2 regions of the Paraburkholderia sp. D1E genome follow, and region 1 is predicted to be linked to the other one. Evidence: riboswitches for the same ligand, from Rfam matches in the RefSeq annotation. Region 1 holds a riboswitch; the other holds the start of a gene.
What was found. A riboswitch is a leader RNA that binds a small molecule or an ion and turns the genes downstream of it on or off. The one in region 1 is predicted to bind glycine.

Region 1 (9,557 bases):
CGCTTCAACACGAAAGCGCGGCAACCTGAACAGGACCGACGCCAAAGCGAGACCGAAAGGATACCCGGTTTCGGCCAAACCGTCCACCGGACGGCCTGCATGGCGGGATTAGGTGCTCCCCAGACGGCGCCGGCCGCACCCCGCGATGCGGGTAAACGCCTGCTGAACACCTCGCCGCCGCCCCTCGCCGCCATCGAAACCTTGCGTCTATAATCGTCCGTGCCTGAATTAAGAAAAAGAAGTTGCCGTCACGCTGTACCGCTCACATACCCACGGAGACGAGACAAGCATGAGCGAAGCACCACACGAAGCCCCAATCAAAACCCCCGGGCAGCTCATCGCCGCGATCATTGCCAGTTTTGCGGTACCGATCGTCATCATCGTTCTGCTCGTGATCTACGTCGATAATTCGACACGCACTGGCGCCGGCACAGATAGTCTCTCCGAAGCCGAGGTCAACGCGCGCATCAAGCCGTTCGCCCAGGTCGACATTCGCGACGCTAATGCGCCGCGCGTCTACAAGACCGGCGAAGAGGTCTACAAGGCCGTTTGCTCGGCGTGTCACGCGACCGGTGCGGCAGGTGCGCCGAAATTCACCAATACCGCCGACTGGGCGCCGCGCATTTCGCAAGGCTTCGACACGCTGTGGCACACGGCCCTCGCCGGCAAGGGTGCGATGCCCCCGCGCGGCGGCACCAGCCCGGACGACTACAGCGACTTCGAAATCGCCCGTGCGGTGGTTTACATGGCGAACAATGCCGGCGCGAGTTTCCCTGAACCGGCGCAACCGGCAGCGGGTGCGGCAGCAGCAGCCTCGGGCGCTGCCGCTGCGGCGCCAGCAGGCGCTTCGGACGCAGGAGCCGCACAGGCTGCCGCCGCGATGGCGGCCATGGCAAGCGTGCCGCAAGCGGCCGCACCGGCAGCAGGCGGCACGCAAAGCGCGGACGCCTCGCAAGCCGGCAAGGCGCTGTATCAGCAGGTTTGCCAGGCGTGTCACGCGGCCGGCGTGCTGAACGCGCCGAAGTTCGGCGACAAGGAAGCCTGGGCAGCGCGTCTGAAAGACCCAATCGACACGGTCTACAACTACGCACTGCATGGCAAGGGCGCGATGCCGCCCAAAGGCGGTTCCACTGCTTCCGACGCAGACGTAAAGGCCGCCGTCGATTACATGGTGAGCGCGGCGAAATAAGCCGCTTCCGGGATCGCCTCCGGCAGTTGTCGCAAAACGCAAAATCCCTGCACCGTCACAGCACGGGCAGGGATTTTTTCATTCAAGGCTTCTGCAACAGCGCCTTCAAACTCGCAAGCCGGTCTTTCGGCGACATCGGCGCTTCTTCGGGCGTCGGCGGCGGAGCGTCGTCGAGCAGCATCTCGGGGATGAAGCGCGACGGCTCGCACACCACCGTTTCACGCGCCCGCTTGCGCTTCTTGCACCAGTTCAGATGCAGGCTGCGCTGCGCACGCGTGATCGCAACGTACATCAGACGGCGCTCTTCCTCGATGCGCTCGTCGTCGATCGGCTCGTCGTCGGGGCCGCCACGGTGCGGCATGATGCCTTCTTCGACGCCCACCAGAAACACGTGCGGATACTCCAGCCCCTTCGACGCGTGCACGGTCGAGAGCCGTACCGCGTCAGGATCTTCTTCGCGGCCTTCGAGCATCGACATCAGCGCCACAGTCTGGATCAGGCCGAGCAGATTCTTGCCGGTGTCGCCGAGGCCGTCGGCGGTATCGTAGCCGGTTGCTTCGCTATTCCCTGAGCCCTCGGGCTCAGCCTTGGTGCCCTTGCGCTTCAACCATTCCATGAATTCGAGCACGTTCTGCCACTTGGACTGCGCCTGACGTTCGTCGAAGGCATCGTACAGATAGGCTTCGTAGTGAATCGCGTCCATCAACTCGTCGAGCAGCGGGCCGGCGGCATCCTTCTCGGCGCGGTCGGTGAGACGCTGCATGAAGTCGCAGAACACGCGCATCGGTTCGATCTGGCGCGGCGACAGGCGCGCCTCGATGCCGCCCATGTAGACTGCTTCGAAGAGCGACACCTTCGCCTGGCCCGCGAACGAGCCGAGCGCTTCGAGCGTCGTATTGCCGACGCCGCGGCGCGGCGTGGTGATCGCGCGGATGAACGCGGGGTCGTCATTCGCGTTGGCGATCAGGCGCAGATACGCGCAGATATCCTTGATCTCGGCTTTGTCGAAGAACGACTGGCCGCCCGACAGCACATACGGGATCCGTTCACGACGCAGAACCTGCTCGAAAATGCGCGCCTGGAAGTTGCCGCGATACAGGATCGCGTAGTCGCGGAAATTCGCACGCCGCTCGAACTTGTGCGCGGACAGGCGGAACACGACGGACTCGGCCTCGTGCTCTTCATCGTTGCAAGGCGTGACGGTGATCGTGTCGCCCATGCCGTGTTCGGACCACAGCTTCTTTTCGAACAGCTTCGGATTGTTCGCGATGACGTTGTTCGCGGCGGTGAGAATGCGCACCGTCGAACGGTAATTCTGCTCGAGCTTCACCAGATGAAGCTTGGGGAAATCCTTGCCGAGCTGCGCGAGATTTTCCAGTGTCGCGCCGCGCCAGCCGTAGATCGCCTGGTCGTCGTCACCCACCGCGGTGAACGCGGCGCGCGGGCCGGCGAGTTGCTTGAGCAGCTCGTACTGGCACGCGTTGGTGTCCTGATACTCGTCGATCAGCAGATAGCGCAGCTTGTTCTGCCAGCGGTCGCGCACCGGCTCGTTCTTCGCGAACAGTTCGGCGGGCAGACGGATCAGGTCGTCGAAATCGACAGCCTGATAGGCATGCAGCGTCGCCACGTAGTTGCGATAGACGATCGCGGCCTGATGTTCATCTTCGTTCGCGGCAATCGAGATCGCCTCTTCCGGCATGATCATGCCGTTCTTCCACAGCGAGATGATCGACTGGATCTTGCGGATGAAGCCCTTGTCCGTCGAGCCGACCTGTTCCTGGATCATGCCGAAGCAGTCGTCCGAATCCATGATCGAGAACTGCGGCTTGAGGCCGACGTGTTCCGCTTCCTGTCGCAGAATCTGCACGCCGAGCGAGTGGAAGGTGCAGACCGTCAACTGGTTGACGGGCACTTTGCGGCCTTCCTTGCCGGGCGTCGTGAGCGTCTTGCCTTCGAGCAGCTTGCCCACGCGCTCGCGCATTTCCAACGCGGCCTTGTTCGTGAACGTGACGGCGGCGATGTGGCGCGGCTCGAAGCCTTTGGCCTCGATCAGGTGGGCGATTTTCTGCGTGATCACGCGCGTCTTGCCGCTGCCTGCGCCGGCGAGCACGAGACACGGACCGTCAAGATAACGGACCGCTTCATTTTGAGCGGGGTTCAGGCCTGCGGACATCGTCAGTGGATGGGTAATGCGGTTGAGGGCGCTTGGGTGCGGAATCGCGAGACCGAAGGCCCGGGGGCATGCTGCACGGGGCGGGCGGCTGGCGCGCGTGCCTCAGTCTGAGGGGCGTTCCGGCACGCTACGATCCGCGCGAGAGGAGCGATGTTAACACGGATGCCCGAAGCGGATGCCGTGACAGACGCCGCTGTCGGACGGCCAGGAAAGGGGGCCGCAAGGGCGGCTCGCCCGACGACAAAAACGCGGTTGCCCCGGTCGTGGCCGCAACTGCCGTCCGAGCGCCGCCAAACAGGCGCCGCCGACAAACGCCTGCGACGATGCTGACAGTCCGCCTTCGGGACATGCCACAATTACGCTGTTGCGCGCCGTCGCCGCGGTGGCAAAGCGGCGCGCCGTTTTTGCAGGAAGACACGCATGTCCGCATCGCTGAAGATTGGATTGATGGGTTACGGTTTTGCTGGTGCGACCTTTCATGCGCCGGTGATCGAGCACTGCGGGCGAGCCAGCATCGCAGCCATCGCGACGAGCCAGCCCGAGCACGCGCTGGCCGATTACCCGCACGCAAAGGTGGTGGCCGATCTCGACGCCCTGCTGGCGCTCGACGAAATCGACTGCGTCGTCATCGCGACGCCCAACGACACGCACTTCGACCTGGCGCGCCGCGCGCTGGAAGCGGGCAAGCACGTGGTGGTCGACAAACCGGTCACGCTCACCGCCGCCGACGCCCACACGCTCGCCAACATTGCACTGGCTCGCAGCAAGCGGTTCGTCCCCTTTCACAACCGCCGCTGGGACGGTGATTTTCTGACCGTGCGGGACCTGCTCGCCGGCAGAGAGTTGGGGCGCGTCACGCAATACGAATCGCATTTCGACCGTTTCCGGCCGGAGGTTCGGCAGCGTTGGCGCGAGGAGGCTTCGCGCGGTGGCGGTTTGCTATTCGACCTTGGACCGCACCTGATCGATCAGGCATTGGCGTTGTTCGGCGAACCGCAGACCGTGTCCGCGACCGTTCGGACGCATCGCGACCAGGCCAGCGCGCCGGACTACGTGCACATTCAACTGGGGTACGGTGAGTTCGAAGTGGTGTTGCATGCAAGCGCGTTGACTGCGCTTGTCGCACCGAGGTTTGCGATCCACGGCACGCAGGGCAGCTATGTGAAACACGGGCTCGATACGCAGGAAGATCAGTTGAAAGCCGGCTTGCGGCCTGGCGATGACGGGTTCGGCGCCGGCAATGCGGCGGGGGTACTGCGTGTGATCCAAGGCGATCAGGAAGTGGAGCGGGAAGTGCCTACGCGCAACGGAGAATACGTCGGCTTTTATATTGCCTTGGCCGACGCCATTCAGAACGGCGTGAAATTTCCGGTCAGCGCTCAGGACGCGGTCGACGTGATGACGATTATCGAGCTGGCCGCCAGGAGTTCGGAAGAAGGCACCCGGCTACCGTTTGAGCGTATTCGCTAAATTTTGCCTAAGGGGCGCTTTCTCGCTATCTGGCGGCGGCACACTGGCAATGCCACCGCCCAAGGCAAAAAGCCTGACAACCCCGAAAGGAACATAACGTTACAAATAACCCCGTGTTCGCGGTCAGCGCGAATCCCCGGCAATCCGTTGCTACCCCAGTAGCACCACAAAACGACAACGACTTCCGGAGAGTCCATGCCACGTATCGTCCGCGCAGTAGCAGCATGCGCATTGCTCAGCTCCCTGGCCGCCTGCGTGGTGGCCCCCCAGCAACCCGCGCCGGCACCGCGCCCGAACCCGCAGCAGATCGCGGACCAGCGCCTGAACCAGGTTAACGGCCGTATCGACAACCTGAGCCGCCGCATCGACGTTCGCGTCAACCAAGGCTACTACCCGCCCCCACAAGGCGGCGCGCTGCATCACCGCCTCGACGTGATCCGTCAGGAAGCTCATGACATGGCGGCGCAACACGGCGGCGGCCTGTCCGGCGACGAACAGCGCGTGCTGAATCAGGAACTGGACAACGCGGCGCACGCCATCGGCGAATAAATCGGCGAACAATCGCGCCGGTTCAGGCACTGAAGCAAAGAAGCGCGGGCATCACGTCCCGCGCTTTTTTTGACATTCGCGATCCCCCAGCGGCACCCCCATGCCCCTTACGGGCCTTTATTTGACAAGCCCCCGACCCTCGCGTACATTCGCCGCACGCGTCGGGAGAGCGTGCTGGCAGCAGAAAATCGCAGGCCGCGCCGCCGAAGGGGCACACCCGCAAACTCTCAGGCAAAAGGACCGACCGCGTCGAAAAACCCGCGCCCAGGCAACATCAAGGCACCGGTTTTTCGCACTCTGGAGAGCGGCAGTAGCCATCTGCGCCGCGTACATCGAACGTACGTCGAGCAGATTCCGGCAAGCTGCCCACCGAAGGGGCGCGCGTTTCACCGTAGCGATCACGGCTTCACCATCGCACGGCGGCGCAATCTCTCAGGTATCGAGGACAGAGGGGCCATGCAACGCAATCGCTCGCAGCCAGCAGGCCGCGAGGCGTAGCGCCGCGTGGCCTTTTTTGTTTCGCGAGATGCCCGAGGCCCCATGACCGAACTCAAACACACCCCGCTCAACGCCACCCATCGTGCGTTCAACGCCCGCATGGTCGATTTTGGCGGCTGGGACATGCCCGTCAACTACGGCTCGCAGATCGACGAACACCGCGCCGTGCGCACCGACGCCGGCATGTTCGACGTCTCGCACATGTGCGTCGTCGATTTTACCGGCGAGCGCGTGCGCGCCTTCTTCGAATACGCGCTGGCGAATAACGTCGCCAAGCTGCAAACGCCGGGCCGTGCGCTCTACTCCTGTCTGCTGAACCCGAATGGCGGCGTGATCGACGATCTGATCGTCTATTACTTCGGCGAAGATCACTTCCGCGTGGTCGTCAACGCCGGCACCGCCGATAAAGATATCGCCTGGTTCGGCCAGCTCAACGCCGAAGGCAGCTTCGGCCTGACCATCACGCCGCGCCGCGATTACGCGATCGTCGCCGTGCAAGGCCCGAACGCCCGCGAAAAAGTCTGGCAAACCGTGCCGGCCGCGCGCGCCGCCACTGAAGCATTGAAGCCGTTCAATGCAGCGCGCGTCGACGACACGCCGTTCGGCGAACTCACCGTTGCCCGCACCGGCTACACCGGTGAAGACGGCTTCGAAATCATCGTTCCGGCGGATCACGTCGAAGCGCTGTGGAACGCGCTGCAAGCACAAGGCGTGCGGCCCGCCGGTCTCGGCGCGCGCGATACGCTGCGTCTCGAAGCCGGCATGAACCTGTACGGCCAGGATATGGACGACAACGTCTCGCCGCTCGACGCCGGCCTCGCCTGGACCGTCGATCTGACCTCGCCACGCGAATTCGTCGGTAAGGGCAAGCTCGAAGCCGACGGCTCGCAGGCCGCGTTCGTCGGTCTGATCCTGCTGAAGGAAAACGGCAAGGCAGCGGGCGTGCTGCGCGCTCACCAGAAAGTCGTCACGCCGCAGGGCGTTGGCGAAATCACCAGCGGCACTTTTTCACCCACGATGCAGGAATCGATCGCCTTTGCGCGCGTGCCGAAAGGCGTGCAGCCGGGCGACACCGTTCATGTCCAGATTCGTGACAAAAACGTTCCCGCAAGCGTGGTAAAACTGCCGTTCGTGCGCAACGGCAAGGTGCTCGCAGTTTAAGCAGCCGGCGCGCGCGTCTAACTTTTTAAGTCACTACCGAATCACACCGCATAGGAGCATCCGATGAGCATCCCGGCCGATCTGAAATACACCGAATCGCACGAGTGGGTCCGCACCGAAGCGGACGGCACGCTGACGGTCGGCATCACCGACCATGCGCAAGAAGCGCTCGGCGACATCGTCTTCTTCGAAGTCCAGGAACTGGGCAAGACCGTCAACGCTGGGGACACCGTCGCCGTGATCGAATCGGTGAAGGCCGCTTCCGATATCTACGCGCCGGTTTCGGGCGAAATCATCGAAGCGAATCCGGCCGTCACCGATACGCCGGATGGCGTCAACAGCGCGCCGTACGACAACTGGCTCTTCAAGATCAAGCCGGCCGCGGACGCATCGCTGGACCGCCTGATCGACGCGGACGCATATTCGAAAGCGATCGGCGCCTGATTCATCGCAAGTTGCACCATTACGTTTAAACCCGACAGGCGCGGCGCGTCCGATTCAATCGTCGAACGGACGCCCGCACCGGCAGGAACAACCTCATGAAGCTCGAACACCCGGATCGTCTGATGAACCGCACTCCTCTCTCGCTCGCCGCGCTCGAAGTGCATGACGCCTTCGCTGAACGGCACATCGGCCCGGATTCGGCCGACCAGCATGCGATGCTCGAAGCCCTCGGCTTCGCGTCGCGCGCCGCGCTGATCGACGCCGTCATTCCGAAGACGATCCGCCGCACCGAAACGCTGCCGCTCGGCCCCTTCGCCCAGCCGAAGAGCGAAGCGGAAGCGCTCGCCGCGTTGCGTGAGCTGGCGGACAAGAACCAGGTGTTCCGCTCGTACATCGGGCAGGGCTATTACAACGCGCACACCCCGGCGGTGATCCTGCGTAACGTGCTGGAAAATCCGGCGTGGTACACCGCGTACACGCCGTATCAGCCGGAAATCTCGCAGGGCCGTCTGGAAGCGCTGCTGAACTTCCAGCAGATGATCGTCGACCTCACCGGTCTGGCGATCTCGAACGCATCGCTGCTCGACGAAGCCACCGCCGCCGCCGAAGCGATGACGCTGCTGCAACGCGTCGGTAAACCGAAATCGAACGTGTTTTACGTCGCCGACGACGTGCTGCCGCAAACCATCGAAGTGGTGAAGACACGCGCCACGCCGGTCGGCATCGAAGTTAAAGTAGGCCCGGCTGCGGACGCCGCGACCGCGAATGCGTTCGGCGTGCTGCTGCAATACCCGGGCGTGAACGGCGATGTGCGCGACTACCGCGCACTTGCCGATGCGATCCACGCAGCGGGCGGCCACGTGGTGGTCGCCGCCGACCTGCTCGCGCTGACCGTGCTCACGCCGCCGGGCGAATGGGGCGCGGACGTGGCCGTCGGCAATACGCAGCGTTTCGGCGTGCCGGTTGGTTTCGGCGGCCCGCACGCGGCTTACCTCGCCGTGCGCGACGAATTCAAGCGTCAGATGCCGGGCCGTCTCGTCGGCGTCACCGTCGACGCGCAAGGCAATCCGGCGCTGCGTCTCGCGCTGCAAACACGTGAGCAACATATCCGCCGCGAGAAGGCGACCTCGAACGTGTGCACCGCGCAAGCGCTGCTCGCGATCATGGCCAGCATGTACGCGGTCTATCACGGCCCACACGGCCTGAAGACGATCGCGCTGCGTGTGAACCGCATCGCGGCGTTGCTGGCTGAAGGCGCGAAGCAACTCGGCTATACGCTCGTCAACGAAACCTTCTTCGATACGCTCACTTTCGAAGCCGGCGCGCGCACACAAGCGCTGCATGACGCCGCGAAGGCGAAGCGCATCAACCTGCGCCGTGTCAGCGACACGCAAGTCGGCCTGTCGATCGACGAAACCACGACGCGCCGTGACCTCGCCGATCTGCTCGCCCTCTTCGCAGAAGCAGCAGGCGCCAAAGACGTGCCGCAAGTCGACGCACTCGACGCAGCCCTTGCCGCGTCGAACACCGCGTCGGTACCCGCCGCGCTTGAACGCACCAGCGCGTACCTCACGCACCACGTGTTCAATCGTCACCATTCTGAAACGGAAATGCTGCGCTATCTGCGCAGCCTGTCCGACAAGGACCTCGCGCTCGATCGCTCGATGATCCCGCTCGGCTCGTGCACGATGAAGCTGAACGCGACGTCGGAAATGTTGCCGGTCACGTGGCCCGAATTCGGCCAGATCCATCCGTTCGCGCCGGCTGAGCAAACCCTCGGCTACCGCGAAATGATCGATCAGCTCGAAGAGATGCTGGTCGCGGCAACTGGCTATGCAGCGGTATCGCTGCAACCGAACGCCGGCTCGCAGGGCGAGTACGCCGGTCTGTTGATCATCCACGCTTACCACGCGTCGCGCGGCGAAGCACATCGCAACGTCTGCCTGATCCCCGCTTCGGCGCACGGCACGAACCCGGCGTCGGCGCAAATGGCCGGCATGCAGGTGGTCGTCGTGGCTTGCGACACGCAAGGCAACGTCGATATCGAAGACCTGAAGAAGAAGGCGGATCAGC
Region 2 (9,557 bases), 6.2 Mb from region 1:
ATGCGCAGCAATTCGCCTGCTTCGATACCGCCTTTCACGCGACGCTACCGCCGCGCGCGGCGCAGCTTGCGTTGCCGCGCCGCTATGTGGATGCGGGAGTGATTCGTTATGGCTTTCATGGGCTGTCGTATGAATCGCTGGTGAAGCGGCTCGGCGCCGAATTGCCGCCGCGTGCGGTATTCGCTCACCTGGGTAACGGTTCGAGTTTATGTGCGTTGCAGGACGGCAAATCCGTTGATACATCGATGGGATTAACGCCGACCGGCGGCGTGCCGATGGGCACGCGCAGCGGCGACCTTGACCCGGGCGTGCTGCTGTATCTGATGCGCGTGGAGAAGCTCGATGCCAACGCGCTGGAGACGCTGTTGAATCGCCAGAGCGGCCTGGCCGGTTACGCCGATGGCGAGAGCGATATGCAGGCGCTGGAGAAGCGCGCCGCGGCAGGCGATGCGAATGCATCGCTGGCGCTGGAGGCGTTTGCTACTGCTGTGCGCAAAACGATTGGTGCTTACGCGGCTTTACTGGGCGGGATCGATTTGCTGGTGTTCACGGGTGGCATTGGCGAACACAGTGAGGAGATTCGCAGACGCGTGTGCGAGGGGCTTGCGTTTTTGGGGCTAGCGGAAGGTGATCCGGCGAGCAAGGTGAGGGCGATTCACACTGAGGAAGAAAAGCAGATTGCGAGGCATTGCAGGAGGCTATTGCAGGCGGGTTGATGCTAATTTGCCTTGATCGTGGAGTGATCGGAAACACCGGTGACACCGAACAAACGGGAGACGTCTTCGAGTGCAGCAATTCGTTGCTGTTCATGTGGAAGGATGCCGAGCAGGGTGATGCGCCCGTGTGAGACTTTGACTTGCAGGGTATTGGGGGGCACGGCGGCATCCCAGGCCAGGCGCCGTGCAGCTTCTACGGCGATCTGTTTATCGGAGAGGCGCGTGCCTGCGTTTCTGCGCGTGGTGTGGCGGGATCTGGTCATGAAGATTCCATCGAGAGGGACACCGATTAGAGAACACTAGCAGATGCAGCGGGTTTTGCCCTGGCGGCGCTTCACTCCGGATAAGCATCCAGGCAGGGCAGCCCTGCCTGGACCATCGCGAAAGCGCTGCAGATAGTTCTAAACAATGTTTTGCGATCAGGCTTCATCGAGCACCTCACCGAGTCGAAGCTGACGGCCCCCTAAACGCGCAACCGAAGCCCCATGGTTTCCGAGGCGGACCCGTCCGCGACGCACGCAGTGCGGAGTGGGAGCTGACGACTCCTTTGTCACCAGCGCCGAGTGTGCGAAGACACAGATTCCAGATGGACCACTACCGCGACTGCGCGGGGGACCCGCTTATAAGCTAGCGGTGTGAGCTGCTTTCTTTTGCCTACTTTTCTTTGCAGCAGGCAAAGAAAAGTAGGTGCCTGCCCCGCACAGGGGCGACGCTAATAAACCAATAAGAATTCAAGGAAAGGCCAACGCAGCAGGCAACCAGACGACCAAAGCGCCCCGCAGGCAACCAACCCTTATTGAACAGCCCCCGCCACAACCTGCGCAGTAGCCGCCGACAACGTCCACCCCAGATGCCCATGCCCGGTGTTATAAAAAACGCCGCGCCGTTTCCCGCGCCCCACCTTCGGCAACATACTCGGCAGCATAGGCCTCAATCCAGCCCATGGAATCACCTTCGAAGTCGACACCTCAGGAAAATACTGTCGAGTCCAGTCGACCAAAGGCGCAATGCGATCCGACCGGATATCCCGATTGAACCCATTGATCTCCGCGGTCCCCGCAACCCGGAACCGATCCACGCCAAGCCGGCTGGTGACGATCTTCGCACTGTCGTCAAGCAAACTGACCCATGGCGCGTTCTGTTGACTCACTTCATCATCGAGACAAACGGTGATCGAATAACCCTTAACCGGATAGATATTCACATGATCGCCAAGCATCGCCGCAAAATCGCGGCTCTTCACGCCGGCGCACACGACGATCCGCTCAAAGGCAAAGCGCTGTGACTCGCCCTCGAGATTAACCGTCAGGGAAAACTGTCCTTCAGCCGGCTGCTCGATCGCCGCGATCTCGGCATCGTAGTGAAACTCCACACCGTGTCGCACGCAGGCGTCCGCCAGGCCGCGGGTGAACTTGTGAATATCGCCGGTGGAATCGGAAGGTGTAAAAAAGCCGCCGTAAAACTCGCCCTTTATCGTCGGCTCGATCGCATGCAACTCACTCGCCGTTACCGGATTCCGGTCCAGTCCACCTTCGCGCAGCAACGCATTCACCTTGCTCGCCGAATCGAATTCCTTGCGCGTCTTATAGATGTGCAAAATACCGCGCCGCTCCAGATCGAAATCGATCCCTTCGCGCTCGGCAATCGAAAACAGATGCTCACGCGCAGCAATCGCGAGCCGCACCGTTTCGACGGTGTTCGCACGGTAGTGCGGAATCTGCCGTAGAAATTCACCCATCCACGAATACTTGTGCCACGTGGGCATCGGATTGAGCAGTAGCGGGGCGTCGCGCGTGAGCATCCAGCGCAAGCCTTTCAGCACGGTGGCCGCGCTGTTCCAGACTTCGGCATTGCTGGCCGACAACTGGCCGCCGTTGGCGAACGAGGTCTCCATCGCCGCATAGCGATGACGTTCGAACACCGTAACGTGGTGGCCGCGCTGCGCCAGGGCGTGAGCAGTCGTGACGCCGGTAATGCCGGCGCCGATAATGGCGATTCGTGACATGACATGATCCAGAGTAGTTGAGCATCACCGGTGTCGATTTCGTGTCGAAACCGGCGTCGATGCCCCATCTGTCCATGTACCTGAGAGTTTCTTCCCGTGAGCATACGCGCGCAATTTAGGCGGTATGCAGGGAATCCCCTTCGGTGGGCGCGCACGGCGCCGCTCTCCAGATGTTCCAGCTGCGCGGTCCTTTTGCCTGAGAGTTTCCGGGGCGGTTGCTCCGTCGGCGTCGTCACAATCCTCTGACGATCTCTCCCGCGCTGCATTGCAGAACGGCTCGACAATACCGGGCAAAAAACTTCACCGCAAGTGTTTCCTGCAATGCGACGCCCGATCGGCCCTGCCGGGAGCTGTGCACGGCACGCTGAAAAGGCCCATCCACGTAGGCGCGCCCACGCTGGGCTCACGGTCGCGCCTACGGCGCCTGGGTCCGAGGCGTCGGCATGTTCACCGTGGGGCGTTCAATTCCCGCAGCCGCCACCAGGCCATGCTCACGGACGCACCCTGGGCTCCTGCGCCCGCCGCCCCGGCGTCGCACCGGCGCGCTGGTACACCCCCGAGAACGCGGTACAGGCAGTGCGAATCATCTCGATTAGCGTTGCAGCGACGGTGGTGGTCAGATCGATATCCCGGCAGATCAAGCCGATCGTCATGTCCGGCAGCGGTTCGGTCAGACCGATCTTGCGCAGCAGTCCCTTGTACGGCGCCGTATGGAACGGCAGTTCCGACCACAGGCTGATGCGGTCGGTGGTGCTGGCCATCTCCAGGTATAGCGACGTCGACGTGCAACGCAGCACGTTTTTCGGCGGCGCGATGTCCTGGCTGCCGAACAGCGTGCCGATCAGGCTCGTTGAATCGTCGAGCGCGTCCCAGCTAAGCCATGCCGCCTGGGCGAGCCCCTGCAGAGAATGCGTGCCGCGCAGCGGATGGCCGGTGCGCACGCCCAGCGTCGTGGCGATGGTGTAGAGCGTCTCCCAGTGGAAACGCGTGTCGGTCGGCTGACCGATGCGCGAGACCAGGCCGAAATCGATCGAGCCGTCCGCGAGGCCTTCCTGGATCTGCGGCGGACGCAATTCGAACACGTTAATGGTGACCTGCGGATAAACCCGTGAAAACTCCCGCAACGCCTCAGCAAACGGCCCGGCAGACGTCACCGGCGTGACGCCCACCGTCACGGTGCCGCGCGCGATGCCGAGCAGCGTGGAGATGTCCTCGTGTGCATGGCGCAGTTCCTGTTCGATCGCGCGCGCGTGGCGAATCAGGCTTTGTCCGTACGGCGTGAGTTGCGTGCCCTTGGCTGAGCGCACGAACATCGGCGCGCCGAGTTCCGCCTCCAGATCGGACAGCGCCTTGCTCACGGCCGGCTGCGTGACGTGCAGCGCACGCGACGCCTCGTGGATGCTGCCGTTCTCCGCGACGGCGATCAATGAGCGCAATTGGTGAAGTTTCATCGTCGAATCCACTCGAAGGGTGCCTCGGCTGTATGCCGCCGCAGCCTCCAGTGTGGGGATAAATAAAAGTGATAGCTATAAAAACAAACGATTTGCGCTCGGAAATTGACGACCGCACTGTTCGGTTGACGTCGGCCGCAAGGCGACGCAGCCCCTTCCACCGGAGTCATCGGAATCGTCATGGCAAATCTGCACACCTCGCTGCAACCCGCGTCAGTCGACGCGGTGTCTCAGGGGCCGGTTCAGGGGCTCGCTCCGTTGTCGGATCAGTCGTCCGCTCAGCCACGCGCCTCGAAGTTCGCGCTGATCGCCGCGACCACGCTGGGCAACGGGCTGGAGATGTTCGACTTCACGATCTACAGCTTCTTCGCGGTCCTGATCGGCAAGCTGTTTTTTCCGTCGCATACGGCTTTCGGCTCGCTGCTGATGGCGGTCGCCACCTTCGGCATTGGTTTCGTGATGCGGCCGCTGGGCGGCATCCTGATCGGTAACTACGCGGACCGGGCCGGTCGTAAAGCGGCGATGACGCTGACCATCGCGCTGATGGCGCTCGGCACGGCAATCATCGGCCTTGCGCCCACTTATGCGCAGATCGGCCTGTTCGCACCGCTCCTGATCGTGCTCGGCCGATTGCTGCAAGGCTTCTCGGCAGGCGGCGAGATCGGCGCGTCGACCACGTTGCTGATGGAGTCGGGCGTGCGGTCCACACGCGGTTTTCTGGTTGGCTGGCAACTGGCGAGCCAGGGTGCGGCGGCGCTGGTCGGCGCGCTGAGCGGTTTTCTGCTGTCGCATTTCCTCGCGCCTGCCGATCTGGAAAGCTGGGGCTGGCGCATTCCGTTCCTTTGCGGTTTGCTGATCGGCCCGGTCGGGATGTATATCCGCCGCGCGCTGGATGAAACGCACCATGCCACGGCGCGTGAAAGCAGCGCGTTTCGTGAGGTGATGGCGCGTCATCTGCGGCAAGTGTGCGTCGGTGTTCTCATGATGGTCGGCGGCACGGCATCGATGTACATCGTCGTGTTCTATATGCCGACCTATCTGATCCGCGTGCTGCATATGCCGCCGGGCACCGCGTTTCTATCGGGTTGCGTGGCGGGCGCGGTCTTGCTGATTGGTTCGCCGCTCGCAGGTCTGCTGTCGGATCGCCTGCCGCGTCGCAAGCCGCTGGTCGTCGGCGCCACACTGCTCGGCGCCGTGTTGATCTATCCGGCGTTCTGGCTGCTCAACCACACCGCGCAACTCGGCGTCGCGCTGACGGTGATCGCCGCGCTGGTTAGCTGTCTCGCGGCCGCTTCCAGCTCGGTTTTTCTCATTCTCATGGAAGGCTTTCCGAAACATGTGCGGGCCACGGGTTTTTCGATGGTGTACAGCATCGGCGTGTCGGTATTCGGCGGATTCGCGCAATTCATCGTGACGTGGCTCATCAGCACGACCGGCAATCCCATGTCGCCGGCCTGGTACATGGTCGCGTGCAGCGCGGTGTCGCTCGGCGCACTGGCGGCGTTGAAAGAGCGCCGCGCCGACTGAGCGCACCGGCCAGAGATTTCAATTAAATGCAGCGCAGCCCATCATCAGAGACGGCTGGCAGGACCACCAGAACTAACAGGAGAACATCGCATGCTTGAAGCACAAATCGTTGAAGCGGAACTGCAATCGGCCAAACTGATCAAGGACGTGGTCGCCGACGAACAGACCTTTGTCGATCTGCGCCGCCAGATTCACGCGCATCCGGAAACAGGCTTCGACGTCGTCAATACAGCGGAACTGGTGGCCGGCTTGCTGAAAGAGTGGGGCTACGACGTGCATACCGGCATCGGCGGCACGGGTGTGGTCGGGCAACTGAAACTGGGCAACGGCACGCGCAGGATCGGCATTCGCGCGGACATGGATGCCTTGCCGATTCACGAGCAGACGCATCTGCCCTACGCAAGCCGGATTCCTGGCAAGATGCACGCCTGCGGCCACGACGGCCACACCGCGATCCTGCTGGCCGCCGCAAGGCATCTGGCGACGAGCCGCGACTTCGACGGCACGCTCAACCTGATCTTCCAGCCCGACGAAGAAAACCTGTGCGGCGCGCGCCGCATGATTGAAGAGGGTCTGTTCGAGCGCTTTCCGTGCGACTCGGTCTACGCGCTGCACAACGGCCCGGGCATTCCGGTCGGTCAGTTCGTCGTGAAGACGGGCGGCGTGACGGCCGCCTCGGACGTCGCCACGGTCACGCTGACAGGCGTGGGCGGCCACGGCGCAATGCCGGACAAGGCACGCGATCCGATCGTCGCGGCCGGCTCGCTGATCATGGCGCTGCAGACTATTGTCTCGCGCAATCTGCCGGCCTCCGAAGTGGGCGTGGTGAGCATCGGCGGAATTCATGCGGGCGCGACCCACAACGTGATCCCCGAAACGGTGAAGCTTCTGCTGAACATGCGTTCGACCAACCCCGAGATGCGCGAGCGGATCGAAAAACGCGTGCATGAAATCGTCACGCTGCAGGCGCAAAGCTTCGGTGTGGAAGCCTCGATCGACTACAAACGCCTCGTGCCGGTGGTCGTCAATGCCGAGACGCCAACCGCGCTTGCGCGTGATGTGATCACCGATCTGGTCGGCGCCGAGAACGTGCTGACCGACACCAAAGGCATGATGGGCAGCGAAGACTTCGCATGGATGTCCGATGCGGTGCCGGGCTGCTACGTCGTGATCGGCAACGGCGTGGGCGAGTGGGGCGGTTGCATGGTGCACAACCCCAAGTACGATTTCAACGACCGCATCATCAGCCTCGGCGCGAGCTACTGGGTCAAACTCGTGGAGACGTATCTCAGCTGATCTCGCCTGGCCGTACCGCAGTGAATCGCGCGCCGTGATGCGGAGCACGGCGCGCGTCGCCCGCCAATCGCGACACCGCGTAAGCGGCGCAGCGAGCCGCGCGTGTAAGCGCAATCGCGATGTGCAATGAACCCCGTTCAACTGCGTATAGGGACTTTTCGTGTGTGGGTTTAAGGCCTGAATCGGCGACATCGGCTATATTTAGCGGCACTGCCCGACTTCGATTTTCAACTCACACAGGAGACCGCCGTGCCCGCTGTCACAACGATGCTCGCCTTCGCCCTGGTCTCGCTCGGCATGGTGCTCACGCCCGGCCCGAACATGATTTATCTGATCTCGCGATCGCTTTGCCAGGGGCGGCGGGCCGGGCTCGTGTCGCTCGGCGGCGTCGCGCTCGGCTACGTGTTCTACATGTTTTGCGCAGCGTTCGGCATCACCGCGCTTCTATTGACGGTGCCCTATGCGTACGACGCGTTGCGTTTCGGCGGCGCGCTTTATCTGCTGTATCTGGCATGGCAGGCGGTCAAGCCGGGTGGCCGCTCACCGTTCCAGGTGCGCGACCTGCCGCACGACAGCCGCCGCAAGCTGTTCACCATGGGCCTCGTCACCAACCTCGCCAATCCGAAGATCGCGGTGATGTATCTGTCGTTGCTGCCGCAATTCATTTCACCGGCGCACGGCAGCGTGCTCAGGCAGTCGATCGCGCTCGGCTGCGTGCAGATTGTTATCGCCGTCACGATCAACGCGCTGATTGCGAGCATGGCGGGTTCGATCGCCGGATTTCTCGCCGGCCGGCCGGTATGGCTGCTCGTGCAACGGTGGCTGATGGGCACCGTGCTCGCCGGTCTGGCTGTGCGGATCGCGTTCGATTCGCGCCGTTAAACCACGGCTTGAAGACTCGGCTGAGTCTGCACGACGGGCTGCCTGGTGGCGTATCGCTCATCTTGAGCGTGCGTCACGGGCGGCCAGTCAGCGTTACGCGCTGAGCGTCTTGTACATGATGGTGGTCGAATCAAGCCGCTCCTCCTGCGTGTCGCGGCAAAACTGCGGGATCACACCGGCCGTCTGATAACCCAGCGCGGCATAGAGCGGCTCCGCCTTGTCGCCCGTACGCGTATCGAGCGTCAGCAGGCTGCGTTGCAACTGCTGCGCACGGTGTTCCAGTTCCATCATCAGCGCTTTGGCGATGCCCTGGCGGCGAAACGCGAGGTGCACCAGCAGCTTGCGCACCTCCGCGCGATGACGCTGATTCGGCATCGTGTCGTAATCCAGTTGCACGGTTCCGGCGATTGATTCGCCGTGACGAGCGACGAACAGCACAAGCGCGCCCGCGCGCAGCGACGGCAGCACTTTGTCGCGCCAGAACGCCTCACTCTCTTCAACGCTATAGGGCAATACAAATCCGACACTGGCGCCGTCGTGGACGCAGGCACGCAGCAGCGCGCCGAGTTCGGGCAGATGACGCACGAGGTCGTCGGCGGAAAAGGTTGTGATGGCGGTGGCGCTCATGTTGGCTCGCACTCAGACGATGAAGAGGATGTAGCGCGCCGCGCTGTGCGCGGGCGTGACGAACGTGCTGGGGCCGAACAACTGATAGCGCACGCAGTCGCCGGGACGCAGATCGTGGCTTCGGCCGTCGACGGTGATCTGCAATTGCCCTTCGAGCAGGATCAGATGATGTTCGAGGCCCGCTCTCGGCGACGCGTCGTAAGTGATGCGTGCGCCGGCATCGAGTTCGCACTCCAGCGCCTCGCCGCTCAGCGCTTGAGCCGGCGGCGACACCGAGCGGCGCCGGAAGCCGACGCTCGCGTCGGTCCAGACCGCCTGCGCCTCGCGCGGCACCAGCGGCGCGAAGTCTTCTTCGACCATATGCATGAGGCGCGACATCGGCAAACCGTAGGCGACGCAAAGTTTGCCCAGCACGCTCGCCGTTGGGCTCACGGCAGCGTTTTCGAGGCGCGACAGGGTGGCGCGGCTGACGTTGCTGAGCTTCGCCAGATCGTCGAGCGACCAGTTGCGCTCGGCACGCAGCCCTCGCAGGCGCTGGGCGATGCGGCGGTCGATGGCGTTGTCGTCTGGGAGTGAATTTTCCATATCCGGGAAATTATCTCTAATATGGGAACATGTCAACAAAACAAAAATGCGCCGGGACGGATGCGGGCGCGTTTGGGATGCGCCTCGTCATTGCGGAGATTCGTACACCGCGAGCGGCTGGGGCGTTTATCATAGGGCCCACAAACTAAAACCTGCCGCCCGGCTGTGCAACGGTAAGGCACACCCTCCACGAGACCTGGCGGCGCATGCCGCGACTTCCTCTATGAACTCCACTCCCGACGCTGTTTCCCGTCCCTCCATCCGCGCTTTGACCTTGCTTGAAGGGCGCGTACTCGGCGTGCTCGTCGAAAAGCAGCACACGGTGCCGGACAGTTATCCACTTTCTCTGAACGCGCTGACCTTGGGCTGCAACCAGAAAACTGGCCGTGCGCCGGTGATAAATGCGACCGAGGCGGAGGTGCTGACTGCCGTCGACGGATTGAAGCGCCTGAGCCTGGTGATGGAGGG

Region 2: another riboswitch for glycine. It lies ahead of ACUN0E_RS14170 (D-amino acid dehydrogenase); the one in region 1 lies ahead of gcvT (glycine cleavage system aminomethyltransferase GcvT).

What each region holds. Positions count from the first base shown of each region.
Region 1 is NZ_JBQYMB010000001.1:9,366,915-9,376,471, reverse strand. It holds tRNA gene ACUN0E_RS42050 (tRNA-Arg) at 1-3, opposite strand, end outside; gene ACUN0E_RS42045 (c-type cytochrome) at 290-1,189, shown strand; gene ACUN0E_RS42040 (UvrD-helicase domain-containing protein) at 1,272-3,362, opposite strand; gene ACUN0E_RS42035 (oxidoreductase) at 3,783-4,832, shown strand; gene ACUN0E_RS42030 (hypothetical protein) at 5,028-5,381, shown strand; glycine riboswitch at 5,534-5,634, shown strand; glycine riboswitch at 5,669-5,840, shown strand; gene gcvT (glycine cleavage system aminomethyltransferase GcvT) at 5,922-7,040, shown strand; gene gcvH (glycine cleavage system protein GcvH) at 7,104-7,484, shown strand; gene gcvP (aminomethyl-transferring glycine dehydrogenase) at 7,580-9,557, shown strand, end outside.
Region 2 is NZ_JBQYMB010000001.1:3,135,856-3,145,412, reverse strand. It holds gene ACUN0E_RS14180 (acetate/propionate family kinase) at 1-716, shown strand, start outside; gene ACUN0E_RS14175 (BON domain-containing protein) at 719-979, opposite strand; gene ACUN0E_RS14170 (D-amino acid dehydrogenase) at 1,510-2,721, opposite strand; glycine riboswitch at 2,896-2,989, opposite strand; gene ACUN0E_RS14165 (LysR family transcriptional regulator) at 3,213-4,172, opposite strand; gene ACUN0E_RS14160 (MFS transporter) at 4,353-5,699, shown strand; gene ACUN0E_RS14155 (M20 aminoacylase family protein) at 5,790-6,995, shown strand; gene ACUN0E_RS14150 (LysE family translocator) at 7,245-7,877, shown strand; gene ACUN0E_RS14145 (GNAT family N-acetyltransferase) at 7,971-8,504, opposite strand; gene ACUN0E_RS14140 (helix-turn-helix domain-containing protein) at 8,517-9,089, opposite strand; gene ACUN0E_RS14135 (YceH family protein) at 9,313-9,557, shown strand, end outside.